DNA from 3 places in the Pseudomonas sp. LFM046 genome. Region 1 is predicted to be linked to each of the others. Evidence: predicted binding sites of a transcription regulator. Region 1 holds the regulator's gene; each other region holds the start of a gene.
What was found. The regulator sigma-54, encoded in region 1, starts transcription at its own class of promoters, with help from an activator protein. The targets are predictions, from matches to a motif close to ANTGGCATNNANNTTGCTNT.
Positions count from the first base shown of each region.

Region 2: flgB (flagellar basal body rod protein FlgB) is a predicted target of sigma-54. The motif match lies at 3,684-3,703, and genes of this name have one in related genera.
Region 3: glnK (P-II family nitrogen regulator) is a predicted target of sigma-54. The motif match lies at 3,038-3,057, and genes of this name have one in related genera.

Region 1 is NZ_JYKO02000001.1:860,609-865,915, reverse strand. It holds gene TQ98_RS04105 (KpsF/GutQ family sugar-phosphate isomerase) at 1-316, shown strand, start outside; gene TQ98_RS04100 (HAD family hydrolase) at 316-840, shown strand; gene lptC (LPS export ABC transporter periplasmic protein LptC) at 850-1,419, shown strand; gene lptA (lipopolysaccharide transport periplasmic protein LptA) at 1,406-1,942, shown strand; gene lptB (LPS export ABC transporter ATP-binding protein) at 1,942-2,667, shown strand; gene TQ98_RS04080 (RNA polymerase factor sigma-54) at 2,815-4,311, shown strand; gene raiA (ribosome-associated translation inhibitor RaiA) at 4,394-4,702, shown strand; gene ptsN (PTS IIA-like nitrogen regulatory protein PtsN) at 4,716-5,180, shown strand; gene rapZ (RNase adapter RapZ) at 5,190-5,307, shown strand, end outside.
Region 2 is NZ_JYKO02000001.1:4,063,581-4,068,887, forward strand. It holds gene flgF (flagellar basal-body rod protein FlgF) at 1-393, opposite strand, end outside; gene TQ98_RS27675 (hypothetical protein) at 392-631, shown strand; gene flgE (flagellar hook protein FlgE) at 685-2,022, opposite strand; gene flgD (flagellar hook assembly protein FlgD) at 2,068-2,751, opposite strand; gene flgC (flagellar basal body rod protein FlgC) at 2,769-3,215, opposite strand; gene flgB (flagellar basal body rod protein FlgB) at 3,230-3,637, opposite strand; gene TQ98_RS18820 (NAD(P)H-dependent oxidoreductase) at 3,958-4,662, opposite strand; gene TQ98_RS18825 (Rrf2 family transcriptional regulator) at 4,920-5,307, shown strand, end outside.
Region 3 is NZ_JYKO02000001.1:5,628,668-5,633,974, reverse strand. It holds gene betT (choline BCCT transporter BetT) at 1-921, opposite strand, end outside; gene TQ98_RS25900 (YifB family Mg chelatase-like AAA ATPase) at 1,045-2,541, opposite strand; gene TQ98_RS25895 (accessory factor UbiK family protein) at 2,580-2,843, opposite strand; gene glnK (P-II family nitrogen regulator) at 3,257-3,595, shown strand; gene TQ98_RS25885 (ammonium transporter) at 3,635-4,954, shown strand; gene TQ98_RS25880 (secondary thiamine-phosphate synthase enzyme YjbQ) at 5,094-5,307, shown strand, end outside.

The DNA.
Region 1 (5,307 bases):
GCGCGAAGCGCTGCTGGAAATGACCCGCAAAGGCCTGGGCATGACCGCGGTCCTGGAAAATGACGGCCGCCTCGCCGGTATCTTCACCGACGGCGATCTGCGCAGGACCCTGGACAAGGGTATCGACGTACGCCATGCCAGCATCGACGACGTCATGACCGTCCACGGCAAGACCGTGCGCCCGGAGATGCTCGCCGCTGAAGCGCTGAAAATCATGGATGACCACAAGATCAATGTGCTGGTGGTGGTGGACGAAGCCGATCGCCCCGTCGGCGCCCTGCACATCCACGACCTGACCCGAGCCGGAGTGATCTGATGAGCAACGAACTCCTCGCCCGTGCCAAGGCGGTCCGCCTGGCCGTATTCGACGTCGATGGCGTGTTGACCGACGGCCGCCTTTATTTCCTGCCCGGCGGCGGCGAATTCAAGACCTTCAATACCCTCGACGGCCACGGCATCAAGATGCTGATGAACGCCGGCGTGCGCACCGCGATCATCAGTGGCCGCCAGTCAGAGGTGGTCGAGCGCCGCGCGCAGAACCTCGGCATCCAGCACCTGTTCCAGGGCCGTGAAGACAAGTTGGTGGTGCTCGACGGCCTGCTCGCCGAACTCGGCCTGACCTATGACCAGGTCGCCTATCTTGGCGACGACCTGCCCGACCTTCCGGTGATTCGCCGTGTCGGCCTGGGCATGGCCGTGGCCAACGCCGACGCCTTCGTGCGCCAGCACGCCCATGGCGTGACTCAGGCGCGCGGTGGTGAGGGGGCGGCCCGTGAGTTCTGCGAATTCATCCTGCGCGCCCAGGGTGCCCTGGAAGCGGCACAAGCCGCCTATCTCTGAGGCCTGCCCATGCCCAGAAATCTTCGACTGGCCCTGATCTTCACGCCCATCGCGGCGCTGCTGATCGCCCTTGGCTACTGGAATATCCGCCCGGAAAGTTTCATGGACCGAGCGCCGGTTAACGGCAGCGACAACGCCATCGACTTCTACGTGGAGAACGGCAAGAGCACTCAGTTCCAGCCGGACGGCAAACTCCACTACGAGATGACAGGCAAGCGCCTCGAACACTATAAGGCTACGGACATCACCCTCGTGACCACTCCGGACCTGTTCCTGCACCGTGGCACCGATTTTCCGTGGCACGTACAGAGCGATCGCGGCGAAGTCGGCCCCGAGGGCAAAGAGGTCGAATTGATCGACAACGTCAAGGTCGCCCGGACCGACGCCAAGGGTCGTCCGACCGTTCTGACCACCACCCGCCTGACCGTGTTTCCCGACAAGGAATATGCTCAGACCCAGCAAGCCGTTAGAATCGAGGCGGCCAATGGGGTGACCACGGCACAAGGAATGAAAGCGTACTTGAATGACAGCAGGATGATCCTGCAGTCCAACGTAAGAGGCCAGCATGAGGTTCGTTAACACCCTCCCCCTGTTGTTCAGCCTGGGCATCGCACTCGGAAGTGCCACCGCCTGGGCACTGCCCACGGACCGCGATCAGCCGATCCGCGTCCAGGCCGACAGTGCCGAGCTCGACGACAAGCAAGGCGTCGCGGTCTACCGTGGCAACGTGGTGATCACCCAGGGCACCCTGAAGATCACCGGTGACACCGTCACCATCACCCAGAACGCCAGCGGTGACATCGAAGTCTTCACCTCGGTCGGCAAGCCCGCCTACTACGAGCAGAAGCCGGCGGTAGACAAGGAAATCGTCAAGGCCTACGGCCTGACCATCCAGTACTTCGCCGCCAACGAGCGCATCATCCTGCTCGACCAGGCCAAGGTTGTCCAGGAAGGCAATACCTTCGAAGGCGAGAAGATCGTCTACGACACCCAGCGCCAGATCGTAAACGCAGGTCGCGCCACTGGCGCCAATGTCAGCACCCCGCGCCCGCGGATCGACATGGTCATCCAGCCGAAGAAGAAAGAGCAGAAAGCACAGTAATGGCGACTCTCAAAGCCCAGCACCTGGCCAAGAGCTACAAGAGCCGTCAGGTGGTTCGCGACGTCAGCCTGTCCATCGACAGCGGCCAGATCGTCGGCCTTCTCGGCCCCAACGGCGCCGGCAAGACCACCTGCTTCTACATGATCGTCGGCCTGGTCAAAGCCGATCAGGGCCGCGTCCTGATCGACTCCAATGACGTCACCCACCAGCCCATGCATGGCCGCGCTCGAGCCGGCATCGGCTACCTGCCGCAGGAAGCCTCGATCTTCCGCAAGCTCAGCGTCGCGGACAACATCATGGCGATCCTCGAGACCCGCAAGGACCTCGATCGCGCCGAGCGCCGCAAGGAGCTGGAAAGCCTCCTGCAGGAATTCCACATCAGCCACATCCGCGACAGCCTCGGCATGAGCCTGTCGGGCGGCGAGCGCCGTCGGGTGGAAATTGCCCGTGCACTGGCCACCGCCCCCAAATTCATCCTGCTGGACGAGCCCTTCGCCGGTGTGGACCCGATTTCCGTAGGCGATATCAAACAGATCATCCACCACCTCAAGGCCAAGGGGATCGGCGTATTGATCACCGACCACAACGTCCGTGAGACCCTGGATATCTGCGAGACAGCCTACATTGTCAGTGACGGCCAGTTGATCGCCGAAGGCGACGCGGAAGCCATCCTGGCCAACCAGTTGGTGAAGGAAGTCTACCTGGGCCACGAGTTTCGCCTGTAACCCTCCGCAATTTCTCCTCCACGAGGGATTGCGAGAGCTAGGAAAAACCTTCAAGGTCAGGCATATAATTTGCTTCCTGGTGGCGCCTCGGCGCCCTGTAGTGGATGGCGCGCGAGCGCCGGCGAATAAGGTGCTAAGCCCTCTGCCATGAAACCATCGCTAGTCCTAAAGATGGGCCAGCAGCTGACGATGACACCGCAGCTGCAACAGGCCATCCGCCTGCTCCAACTCTCTACCCTGGACCTCCAGCAGGAGATCCAGGAAGCGCTGGAATCCAATCCCATGCTCGAGCGGCAGGAGGACGGCGACGATTTCGACAACGCAGACCCCATGGCAGAAGGCGACCAACTGCCCAATCCCGGCAGCCAGGAAGTGGCCTTCCAGGAGTCCAGCGTCGAGACCAATGCCGAAGCCATGGATGATGGCGAATGGCATGACCGCATTCCCAGCGAACTCCCCGTCGACACCGCGTGGGAAGATGTTTACCAGACCAGCGCCAGCAGCCTGCCGAGCAACGATGACGACGAGTGGGATTTCACCTCGCGTACCTCGGTTGGCGAGAGCCTGCAGAGCCACCTGCTTTGGCAGCTCAACCTGGCCCCGATGTCCGACACCGATCGCCTGATCGCCGTCACCCTGATCGACTGCATCAACAACGACGGCTATCTCGAAGAGCCTTTGACCGAGATCGCCGACTCCTTCGACCCTGAGCTCGGCATCGAGCTGGATGAGGTCGAGGTGGTACTGCATCGCATCCAGCAGTTCGAGCCCGCTGGCGTCGGCGCCCGCGACCTGCGCGAGTGCCTGGTTCTGCAACTGCGCCAGCTGCCCCCGGGCACCCCCTGGCTCAGCGAAGCCCAGCGCCTGGCAGGCGACTATCTGGACCTGCTCGGCAGCCGCGATTACAGCCAGCTGATGCGCCGCATGAAGGTCAAGGAAGATGACCTGCGCCAGATCATCGAACTGATCCAGGGCCTGAATCCACGTCCCGGTTCCCAGATCGAAGCCAGCGAGCCCGAGTACGTGGTGCCGGACGTCATCGTCCGCAAGCACAACGAGCGCTGGCTGGTGGAACTGAACCAGGAAGCCGTACCGCGCCTGCGGGTCAATCCGCACTATGCAGGTTTCGTCCGTCGCGCGGACTCCAGCGCCGACAACACTTTCATGCGCAACCAGCTCCAGGAAGCACGCTGGTTCATCAAGAGCCTGCAGAGCCGCAACGAAACCCTGATGAAGGTCGCCACCCAGATCGTCGAGCACCAGCGCGGCTTTCTTGAGTATGGCGAAGAGGCGATGAAGCCCCTCGTCCTGCACGACATCGCCGAGGCCGTGGGCATGCACGAGTCCACCATCTCGCGTGTGACCACCCAGAAATACATGCACACTCCCCGCGGCATCTACGAGCTGAAGTACTTCTTCTCCAGCCACGTCAGCACCTCGGAAGGCGGCGAATGCTCGTCAACCGCGATCCGCGCCATCATCAAAAAACTGGTCGCGGCGGAAAATCCGAAAAAGCCGTTGAGCGACAGCAAGATCGCTGGTTTACTGGAGGCACAGGGCATTCAAGTGGCCCGTCGCACAGTAGCCAAGTACCGCGAATCCCTTGGGATAGCACCTTCCAGCGAACGAAAGCGACTGATGTGACGCGGATAGACCCACGCCAAAGTGTTCCGGTGGCAGGCCCGTTAGCCTGTCTCTTATACACGGGCAATAAGGAGAAAGCGGTATGCAAGTCAACATCAGTGGACATCAACTGGATGTGACCGACGCCCTGCGCAACTACGTTGTCGAGAAGTTCGACCGTCTGGAGCGCCATTTCGACCGAATCACTAATGTGCAGGTGATCATGCAGGTCGAGAAACTCAAACAGCAAATCGAAGCCACTTTGCACGTCGCCGGCGGCGAAGTCGTTGCCAACGCGGAGCATGAGGACATGTACGCTGCCATCGACCTGCTCACCGACAAGCTCGATCGCCAACTGATCAAGCACAAGGAAAAGCAGCTAAACCGCCAGCAGGGTGCCACTGCCCGCTGAACCTCCCCTCTATATGATTCGACTTGAGCAAATCCTGACCCCCGGCCGTTCCCTCGTGAACGTGCCGGGCGGCAGCAAGAAACGCGTTCTGGAACAGATCGCCAAGCTGGTTGCCCGTGACCTTCCCGACCTCGACAACCAGGACATTTTCGAAAGCCTGGTTTCCCGGGAGAAGCTCGGCTCCACCGGCTTCGGTAATGGCATCGCCATTCCCCACTGTCGCCTCACAGGCTGCACGTCGCCCATCAGCGCAGTGCTTCGCCTGGATGCTCCAGTCGATTTCGACGCCATCGATGGCGCCCCCGTGGACCTGCTGTTCGTTCTGCTGGTCCCGGAAGCCGCCACCGATGAGCACCTTGAACTGCTCCGTCAGATCGCCAGCATGCTCGACCGCAGCGATGTACGCGAGCGGCTCCGCCATGCTCCCGACAGCACCAGCCTGTACCAGGTGGTCGTGGACGTGCAGAGCGGACGCTAGGGTTTCGCCATGCGCCTGATCATCGTCAGCGGCCGCTCCGGGTCGGGCAAGAGCACCGCCCTGGACGTCCTCGAAGATCACGGTTTCTACTGCATCGACAACCTGCCTGCCGGCCTGCTGCCCGAGC
Region 2 (5,307 bases), 3.2 Mb from region 1:
CGGAATGGCAATGGGACCGCCATTGCCCATGACCGGCAAACCATTGCCGGTGCGCAACTGGCCGAGGGCATCGATCTTCAGGCTGGCGGTGCGCACATAGGCTTCACTGCCGTCCGGGGCCTGGACGGCGATCCAGCCCTCCCCTTCAATGGCCACGTCCATATCACGACCGGTTTCCTGCAGGGCGCCGGGGGTGAAATCGGTGCCGGGGCGCTCGGTCATGGCATAGACCCGCGACGGAAAGCTGTCACCGAACACCGGCATGGAACGCGCCTGCTCGAAATCGCGGCGGAAACCGGTGGTGGAGATGTTCGCCAGGTTGTTGGCGTGGGCGCGCTGAGCCAGGGTGTTCTGGCTGGCTCCGCTCATCGCGACGTAAAGCATCTTGTCCATGAATTTCTCCGAGTGGGCGTTGCCGCCCTTGGCGCTTTGCTCGCTATCCAGCAAGCGCCGTGCCAAGCAGAAAATTCATTCGCAACAGATTGAATTAAAAGGATTTTTCAAAAAAGAAAAAGGCCCTTCAAAGGGCCTTGTCAAAGTGCTGGCGGCGAGGGGATGCCGCCACCGGCAAGGGAGTTTGCCGCCTGGGGCCGGTAACTCGGCCCCTGCTGGGTGGGTCGGTGAAGCGTGACTCACCCTACGAAACTCAATGACACGGAGAGGTGAGCGAGCTAGAGCCACCTATCAACGCAGGTTGATGATGGTCTGGGTCACCGCGTCTTCCGTCTGGATGGTCTTGGCGTTGGCCTGGTAGTTGCGCTGGGCGACGATCAGGTTCACCAACTGGTCCGACAGCTCGACGTTGGAGTCTTCCAGGGCACCGGCCTGCAGGGCACCCAGGGTGCCGGAGCGCGGAGTGCCCACCACCGGCTCGCCGGATTCGAAGGACTGCACCCAGCCGGTCTTGCCCACCGGGCTCAGGCCCTGGACGTTGGCGAAGTTGGCGAGGATGACCTGGCCCTGCACCTTGGACTGGCCGTTGGTGTAGCGGGCGAAGATCACGCCGGTGTCATCGATTTCCAGTCCCGCCAGTTGGCCGGTGGTGTAGCCGTCCTGGCTGATGCTGTTGACGGCGAAGGCGCTGGAGTACTGGCTGGAACCGCGGATATCGATGCTGATGCCGGTCGCGCTGGCAACCGCGCCGTTGGCCGACCAGTTGGCCGGGGTGCCGCCATCGGACGACGCCGGAACCCAGTCGTCCATGTTCATCAGGCCGGTTGCCGGGTCGTAGTTCAACGCGCCACCCGTCGCCATGCCTGCGGTATCCAGAGAGCCATCGGCATTGAACAGCAGGTTCATGGAGTGTGGGGTGGTGTTGCTCGGGTCGGACGGGTTACGCCCGTCCACCAGCACCGACATGGTCCAGTTGTTGGTCACCGGCGGCGTGGCGGCCGGGTCGGCGTTGTTGATGAAGTACTGGGTCATGACATGGGCGTTGCCCTGGGAGTCATAGATGTTGACCGAGGTGGACGAGGTGTAGGTCGTCGGGTCGCTCGGATCGAACGGCGTATTGGTCGGCGCCTTGGTGGTGGAGTTCAGGTTGAACTTCTGTGCGACCTGGGTAGTGGCTTTCGGCGCCTGGTTCGAGGTCTGGACCTGCAGATCGCTGACCACGCCGTTCTGCACATTGCCGTTGCCATCCACCCCGTAGCCCTGCAGGCGGTAACCGAAGTTGTTGACGATGTAGCCGTTGCGGTCGGTACCGAAGTAACCGGCGCGGGTATAGCTGACCTCGCCGTTGTTGCTGGTCTGGAAGAAGCCGTTGCCGTTGATGGCCAGGTCCAGGGCGTTCTGGGTGTAGTTGATGTTGCCCTGGTTGAACAATTGGGACACGTCACCCAGCGACACACCACTGCCCTGCGCATTCTTGCCGGTGCCGAGCACCGAGGCGGCATAGACGTCGGCGAACTCCGCGCGGGACTGCTTGAAGCCCGCAGTACCGGCGTTGGCGATGTTGTTGCCGGTGACGTTGAGGTCGCTGGTCGCTGCCCGCAGGCCGCTGAGACCGATGTTGAACGCCATTGTTATCTCCTTTGCCGGTGCTTCCCGGCGTTCTGAACCGGGAAGTTACTGACCGATGACCTGGACCTTGGACAGGCCGACACTGCCGATGCCGGCAAGGTTGAGCATCAGCTCACCGCCGTTCTGACCGAGGGTGACGCTGTCGACGTTGGCCGGCAGCATGGTGTACAGCCCCTTGGTCTCGCCGTCGTACTGGGCCTGCGCTTCGAACTTGTACGTGCCGGGCGGCATGAGATTGCCGCTGGAATCCTTGCCGTCCCACATGAAGCTGACAGAACCGGCCGACTGCTGGCCCAGGTTGACGCGGGTCACCATGGCGCCGTTGTTGTCGTAGACATTGACCCAGACGTTGCTGCTGGATACGGGCAGGCTGGCGCTTGCCTTGAAGGTTTCGGACGTATCCACCACTGCCTTGTCGGACGGCACGATCACCTTGCGGCCCACCAGGGATGAAGCCTGCAGCGCCTGGGACGACTGATAGCCGGAGAGCAGCGAGCCCATGCTGGTGTTCAGCTTCTCGATGCCTTCCACCTGGCTGAACTGCGCCAGTTGGGCAATGAACTCGCCATTCTCCTGGGGCGCCAGCGGGTCCTGGTTGTTCAATTGAGCGACCAGCAGTTCGAGGAACTCGTTCTTGCCGAGGTCCTTGCTGGACGTGGTCTCGTTCTTGAGTGCGTACTGATCGAGGATCGACTGGGTGTCGTTCGTCGCGATGTTGCTGATACTCATGCTGTTCCCTCGCGCTATCACTGACCCAGGGTCAGCACTTTCTGCATCATCTGCTTGGCGGTGTTCATCATTTCCACGTTGGTCTGGAAGGACCGGCTGGCGGAGATCATGTCCGCCATTTCCTCGACCACGTTGACGTTCGGGTAGTACACGTAGCCTTCGGCGTTGGCCGCCGGATGGTTGGGCTCGTAACGCGGCGTCAGGGTGCTCTGGTCTTCCACGACGCCGAGCACCTGCACACCGGCACCGGACTCGTCCTGGTCGGCGAACAGCGAGCCGCGGTCGCCATTGCCCAGGTTGTCCTGGAGCACGGTGGCGAATACCGGGTGACGGGCGCGGTAGGTCTGGTCGAGGCTGGAGGAAACGGTTTCGGCGTTGGCGATGTTGCTGGAGATGGTGTTCAGCCGAGTGTTCTGGGCACTCATGCCGGTGCCGGCGATGTTGAAGATGCTGGACAGGGACATGGCTAGGCTCTCCGTTATTCGCCGCGCAGGGCGTTCATCAGCCCTTTGAACTTGCTATTGAGGAAGGTGAAGCTGGCCTGGAACTGCATGGCGTTCTCGGTGTAGTTCGACTGCTCCAGCTGCGGGTCCACGGTGTTCTGGTCGAGGGCGGCTTGGAACGGAACGCGGTACTTCAACGACGCGTCGCCCATGTCGAAGCCTTCCGCGGCGATGTGCTGCTCGTTGGTCCGGGTCGCCTGGAACGCGCCCTGGGACGCTTTCTGTGCCTGCTGAGCCAGCACACTGGCGAAGTCCAGGTCGCGAGCCTTGTAGTTCGGAGTGTCGGCGTTGGCGATGTTGTTGGCCAGCACCTCGCCACGCTGGGCGCGGAAGCCGAGGGCTTGCTGGTGGATGCCGAGGGCCTTTTCGAAGCTGATGCTCATGTCCGGAACCTTTGCCAGTGGCAATGTGGTTTTGCTTGCCAGACATTCAGCAAAGGCCGTGCCACTTTTATTTTTCCTTTATTTTCAATGTCTTGAAGGAAAAACGAGCGGCAATAAGCGGCAATGGGGTTCCGCTGGTCACTCTGGAGCGGCAAAGCGGCAAGGGGTGTTTGCCGCTGGTTGCCGCCTTGCTGGCGGTATCGCGAGGGTCATCTCGTAGGGTGCGCTGTGCGCACCAGCCATTGCGCGCGGGGATTCCGGTGCGCACGGCGCACCCTACCCGGAAATGAAAAGGCCGCCCTTGGGCGGCCTTGCTGCACTCATCGCGCCAGCGGGTACAACCTGTCGTCGAACTGGTCCAGGCGCGGGAACTGGAGCGGTGCCTCCTGCTCCAAGTTCTGCAGGCGTGCCTGGTAGTCGCGCAGGAAATCCTGGCGGGCCTCGTTGCTGATGTAGGGCACATGCCAGCCCACGAAGGGCGGCAGCACCTCCAGGCCGACATAGGCCAGGGTGCCGCGCAGCAGCGGGCGCAGCATGTCTTCCAGCGGACCGTGGATGGCGCCCTCGCCAAACATGTGCTCACGCCCGCCCAGGGTCAGGGTCACCAGGGCCTTCTTGCCGGCCAGCCCGCCCTGGTCGTAGAAGCGCTTGCCGCCGTAGCAGACGCCCGAGACCAGCACCCGGTCGATCCAGCCCTTGAGCATGGCCGGCACCGAGAACCAGTAGAGCGGGAAGTTGAAGATCAGGAGGTCGGCCCAGAGCAGCTTGTCCAGCTCCGCCTGGATGTCCGGGGCGAGGCTGCCGGCCTTGACGCCCTCGCGCTGCTCCAGGGCATAGACCAGGTAGTCCGGGTTGGCCCGCCCGGAAAAGTCGGAGGCCGACGCCACCGGGTTCCAGTTCATCGCGTAGAGGTCGGAAACCTGCACCTGGTGCCCCTGCCCCTGCAGCGTTTCCACCGCCAGGTCGCGCAGGGCGCTGGTGAAGGACTGCGGTTCGGGGTGAGCGTGGACGATCAATACATTCATCGGATTACCTTCTGGATCAAGCGGAAATGGCGGGCCGGCCGCGCTGCATCACCACCACCTCGTCGGCTAGGGCGCGCACCGTGGCGAAATTGTGGGTGAGGTCGTGCGTCTTAATTGTTATCGCGATCGAAACATTAACAATTACTCCGAGCGAACTCCAGTGGTGGCATTCGCGTCTGGACGGGGCATTTACTATTTGTTATCCACTCAATAACCTTTCGCCGTCGCCCACCGCCGCTGCACCCGGAACCTTTCCCATGAGCCAGTCGACCCGCCTGATCACGGCGTCCTACATCCTCTCCTTCGTGGCCGCGAACGCTCCGCAGAAACTGCGTACCGAGACCATCGCCAAATGGGTGAAGGTGCATCCGACACGGGTGCGCAATCTGGTCTCGCAATTGGTCAAGGCCGACATCCTCAAATCCCAGCGCGGTGCCGGCGGTGGACTTACCCTCGCCCGCCCGCCGCAGCAGATCACCCTGCGAGAGGTCTACGATGCGGTGCAGGAAAGCTCCCTGATCGCCGAAAAGATCGACAACCCCTTCTCGGGCATGGAAGACCACTGCAAGGTCTATGACGTCTTTACCCGGCTGTTCGCCCTGCTCGAAGCCAACGTCCGCCTGGATCTGGAAAAGATCACCGCCG
Region 3 (5,307 bases), 4.8 Mb from region 1:
GTAGGCGTAGAGGTTGAAGGTCTTGCTGACGATCTCGGAGAGATAGCCGCCGGTGTTCTGCACGAAAGTCTGCAGCAGGAACACGGTGGGGCCGAGGATCAGGACCAGCAGCATCAGCAGCGCCGCCAGGGCGAGGTTGAGTTCGGAGAGCACGCGGATGCCCTTGTTCAGCCCGCTGGCCGCCGAAAGGGTGGCGAGGGCGCAGGTGACGGCGATCAGCACCAACTGCACCGGCACGCCCACCGGCAGGCCGAACAGGTGATGCAGGCCGCTGTTGATCTGCAGCACGCCGTAGCCGAGCGAGGTGGCGATGCCGAACACGGTGCCGAGGATGGCGAAGATATCCACAGCGTGGCCGATGGGGCCGAAGATGCGATCGCCGATCAGTGGGTAGAGCGCCGAGCGCAGCGTGAGGGGCAGGTCGTGGCGGTAGCAGAAGTAGGCCAGGATCAGCGCGACGATGGCGTAGATCGACCAGGCATGCAGGCCCCAGTGGAAGAAGGTGAGCTTCATCGCTTCCTTCGCCGCGGCCACAGTGTTGGGGTCGCCCACTGGCGGGTTGATGTAATGCATCAGGGGTTCGGCGACGCCGAAGAACATCAGGCCGATGCCCATGCCGGCGGCGAACAGCATGGCGAACCAGGTGCCGTTGGTGTAGTCGGGCTGGCTGTGGTCGGGTCCCAGCTTGATGTCGCCGAGACGGCTGACGGCGAGGAAGAGCACGGTGATGAGGATCAGCGCCACGCTGAGCACGTAGAACCAGCTGGCGTTCAGCACGATCCAGTTCTGGATTTCACCGAACAGTGCTTGCGCCTTGTCACGGGCGAGGGTGCTGAACAGCACCAGGGCGATAATGAGGATTGCGGAGCCGAAAAAGACCGGCGGGTTGAGGGTGGATGGCGAAGACTTGATTGCCTCCATTGAGCTAGCTCTCCTTTTAATCGGATGGCCGCCAAGGGCGGAAGGCGCGCAATCCTAGCACGATCAATAGAGCCAGACTTTTGAATAAGATATGTCTGATAGTTTTGGTTGTTGATTTCCGGCTCACGCCTGGGTTGACGGTCGGTATTGCAGGGCTTCTCCCAGGTGATGGCGGGCGATTCGCTCCGTGCATTCGAGGTCGGCCAGGGTGCGGGCGACTTTCAGAATGCGGTGGGCCGCGCGCAGGGAGAGGTTGAGGCGCTCGCAGGCGTCTTCCAGCCAGGTGCGGTCGGCGCTGTCCAGGGCGCAGTGCTGGCGCAGGCCATTGAGGTCGAGAAAGGCATTCGCGCAGCCCTGGCGCTGGAGCTGCAGACGCCGCGCCCGGGCGACTTCGATGGCGGCTTCGGCGCTGCTGGGGCCACTGCTGGTGGGCGGCGCCAGGGCGGTGGCTTCGCGGGCGACGGTCAGGTGCAGGTCGATGCGATCCAGCAGCGGGCCGGAGAGTTTGTTGCGATAGCGCTGGATCTGTTCCGGGGTGCAGCGGCAGCGCCCGCCGGGGTCGCCGAGATATCCACAGGGGCAGGGGTTCATCGCGGCGACCAGTTGGAAGCGAGCGGGAAAGCGCACTTTGTCGTTGGCGCGGGCGATGACGATTTCGCCGCTTTCCAGCGGCTCGCGCAGCACTTCGAGCACCTTGCGATCGAACTCCGGAAGCTCGTCGAGGAACAGCACGCCCTGGTGCGCGAGAGTGATTTCGCCGGGTTTCGGGCGGCTGCCGCCGCCCACCAGAGCCGCGCCGGACGCGCTGTGGTGCGGATGGCGGAAGGGGCGCGGGGGCCAGGTTCGCAGCGGCGCGTGGCTGGCGACCGAGTGAATCGCCGCCACTTCCAGCGCCTCGTCTTCTTCCAGGGGCGGCAGCAGGCCGGGCAGGCGGCTGGCGAGCAGCGTCTTGCCGGTGCCGGGCGGGCCACAGAACAGCAGGTTATGGGAGCCGGCCGCGGCCACCAGGAGGGCGCGCTTGGCGGCGACCTGACCCTGGACCTCGGCGAGGTCGGGGTAGGGCGGGCGGTCCTGCAGGAGGCCCTGGGGTTCGTAGGGGGCGAGTGGGGTATGGCCGGCGAAGTGCGCGGTGAGCTCCAGCAGATGTCCGGCTGCGAGAACCTTCAGGCCACTGGCCAGGCTGGCTTCTTCGGCATTTTCCCGAGGCACCACCAGGGTGCGTCCGGCGGCGCGGGCGGCCAGCGCCGCCGGCAGCACACCTTGTACTGGGCGCAGGGCACCGGAGAGGGCGAGTTCGCCCAGGCACTCGACGTCTTCCAGCGCCGCGCCGGGCAACTGGCCACTGGCGGCGAGCACGCCCAGGGCGATGGCCAGGTCGAAGCGGCCGCCATCCTTGGGGAGGTCGGCGGGTGCCAGGTTGAGGGTGATTCTGCGCGGTGGGAAGTCGAAGCCGCTGTTCTGGATCGCGCTGCGCACGCGGTCCTTGCTTTCCTTCACGGCCGTTTCCGGCAGGCCTACCAGGGCGAGGGAGGGGAGGCCGTTGGCGAGGTGGGCTTCGACGGTCACGGCAGGGGCTTCGACGCCGACCTGCGCGCGGCTGTGGACGATGGCCAGGGACATTGATCACTCCTTGATCGGTCCGCCGGGCCGGAGCGGGATCACTCCGTGGGCGGCGGGTTCAGCTTGGCTTCCAGCTCGGCGACCTTGGCTTCCAGGGCCTCCAGGCGTGAGCGGGTGCGGGAGAGCACCACCATCTGGCTATCGAACTCGTCCCGGCTGACCAGGTCGAGCTTGCCGAATGCGCTCTGCAGCAGGGCCTTGAACTGGGCCTCGACCTCGGCGCGGGGCAGCGGACTGTCGCTGCTGAACAGGCGCGAGGCAGTGGCGGCGAGAGTGTCGAGCAGGGCTTTGGGCGGCAGCATGGTGGGGTATCCGTAGGTGAATGGGCGGGAGTCTACCACGGGGCCGGCGCACCAAGCCGGTAACGGGCGGCGCACACTTTTTGAGCAATGACCCGGGGCGCAGCGCACTCCTTTGGTGCGACTCCGAGGTGCATGATGCGGCCCGCAGCCGGCATCCGGCCGGTATCTGCTTGAAAAATCGCACTTTGTGTAGAGCTGGCAAGAATTCTGCTTGGAGGACATCGACGCATGCACCGATGCAGTTCCGGTGCACCAGGCGAGACGGGGGAGCGTCTCGCCAGAAGCGGTTGGTTTGAGTCGGAGTGCCGAGCCAGGGCGGTCCGACGCGTTACAAAAGCCAGACACTGCGCTTAGACTTGGGCCGGGTTCGTGTTTTTCCTGGGGCAAGTCAACCAAACACGGGAGTGAGTTTCATGAAGCTAGTCACCGCCATCATCAAGCCTTTCAAGCTCGACGACGTGCGCGAGTCGTTGTCGGAAATCGGCGTGCAGGGCATCACTGTCACCGAGGTCAAGGGCTTCGGACGGCAGAAAGGCCACACGGAGCTGTACCGTGGCGCTGAATACGTTGTCGATTTCCTGCCCAAGGTGAAGATCGACGTGGCCATTGCCGACGACCAGCTGGATCGTGTCATCGAGGCCATCACCAAGGCAGCCAACACCGGCAAGATCGGCGACGGCAAGATCTTCGTCGTCAATCTGGAACAGGCCATTCGTATCCGTACCGGCGAAACCGGCACAGACGCGATCTAACCCAGCCGCCGAACCCCCAAAGCCCCAGGAGAAAACAACATGACTCTGCGTAAGATCGCAGGGCTAGGAGCCCTTTTGTCCCTCGTTTCCCCCGGCCTGGCCCTGGCCGCTGACGAGGTGGTGCTGAACAGCGGTGACACGGCTTGGATGATGGTCTCCACCGCGCTGGTCCTGTTCATGACCATTCCCGGCCTGGCGCTGTTCTACAGCGGCATGGTGCGCTCCAAGAACGTCCTTTCGGTGATGATGCAGTGCTTCGCCATCACCGGCCTGATCAGCATCCTCTGGGTGGTCTACGGCTACAGCATGGCCTTCGACACCACCGGCATGGAGCAGGGGGTGATCAACTTCAATTCCTTCGTGGGTGGCCTGAGCAAAGCCTTCCTCAGTGGCCTGAACACCAGCAGCCTGGTGTATGCGGTGCCCGAGAGCGTGTTCATCACCTTCCAGATGACCTTCGCGATCATCACCCCGGCCCTGATCGTCGGCGCCTTCGCCGAGCGCATGAAGTTCTCCGCCATGCTGATCTTCATGGGCGTCTGGTTCACCCTGGTCTACGCGCCGATCGCCCACATGGTGTGGAGCGGCAACGGCGGCCTGCTGTGGGACTGGGGCGTGCTGGACTTCGCCGGCGGCACCGTGGTGCACATCAACGCCGGTGTGGCTGGCCTGGTGGCGTGCCTGGTGCTGGGCAAGCGCAAGGGCTACCCGCACACCGCGATGGCCCCGCACAACCTGGGCTACACCCTGATGGGCGCCGCCATGCTGTGGATCGGCTGGTTCGGCTTCAACGCCGGTTCCGCCGTGGCCGCCAACGGCACCGCCGGCATGGCCATGCTGGTCACCCAGATCGCCACCGCCGCCGCCGCCCTGGGCTGGATGTTCGCCGAGTGGCTGACCCACGGTAAGCCGAGCGCCCTGGGCATTGCGTCCGGCGTGGTCGCCGGCCTGGTTGCCATCACCCCGGCTGCCGGCACCGTCGGCCCGATGGGTGCCCTGATCATCGGCCTGGTTGCCGGCGTGCTGTGCTACTTCTGCGCCACCAGCCTGAAGCGCAAGGTGGGCTACGACGACTCCCTGGACGCCTTCGGCGTGCACGGTATCGGCGGCATCATCGGTGCCCTGCTGACCGGCGTGTTCGCGGCGCCTTCCCTGGGTGGTTTCGGCACCGTGGAAGACATCGGCGCCCAGCTGTTCACCCAGTTCCAGGGCGTGGCCTTCACCGTGGTCTACACCGGTATCGTGACCTTCGTGATCCTGAAGGTGCTGGACGTGGTCATGGGGCTGCGCGTGAACGAAGAGGAAGAGACCGTCGGCCTCGATCTGGCTCAGCATAACGAGCGTGGCTACAACCTCTGATCCCACAGATTTCCCCGCTTGGCGGATGCCGGCGGGGGGACTTGGCAGCAACGCCAAAAAGGGCGCCGCAAGGCGCCCTTTGCTTTTTCATCCGCCGCGCTAGAATGCCGCCCGTACGAGCCGAGACAGGCATTTGCGGATGTGGCAGCAGACCCTGATCACCTTGCGCCCAAGACCTCGTGGCTTCCATCTGGTCACTGAGGAAATCCTGGCGGCACTGCCGGAACTGAGGCGCTATCGCGTCGGTCTGTTGCACCTCTGGCTGCAACATACGTCGGCGTCCCTGACGGTCAACGAGAATGCGGATCCCGCGGTGCGGCGGGACTTCGAGCGATTCTTCAATCGCCTGGTGC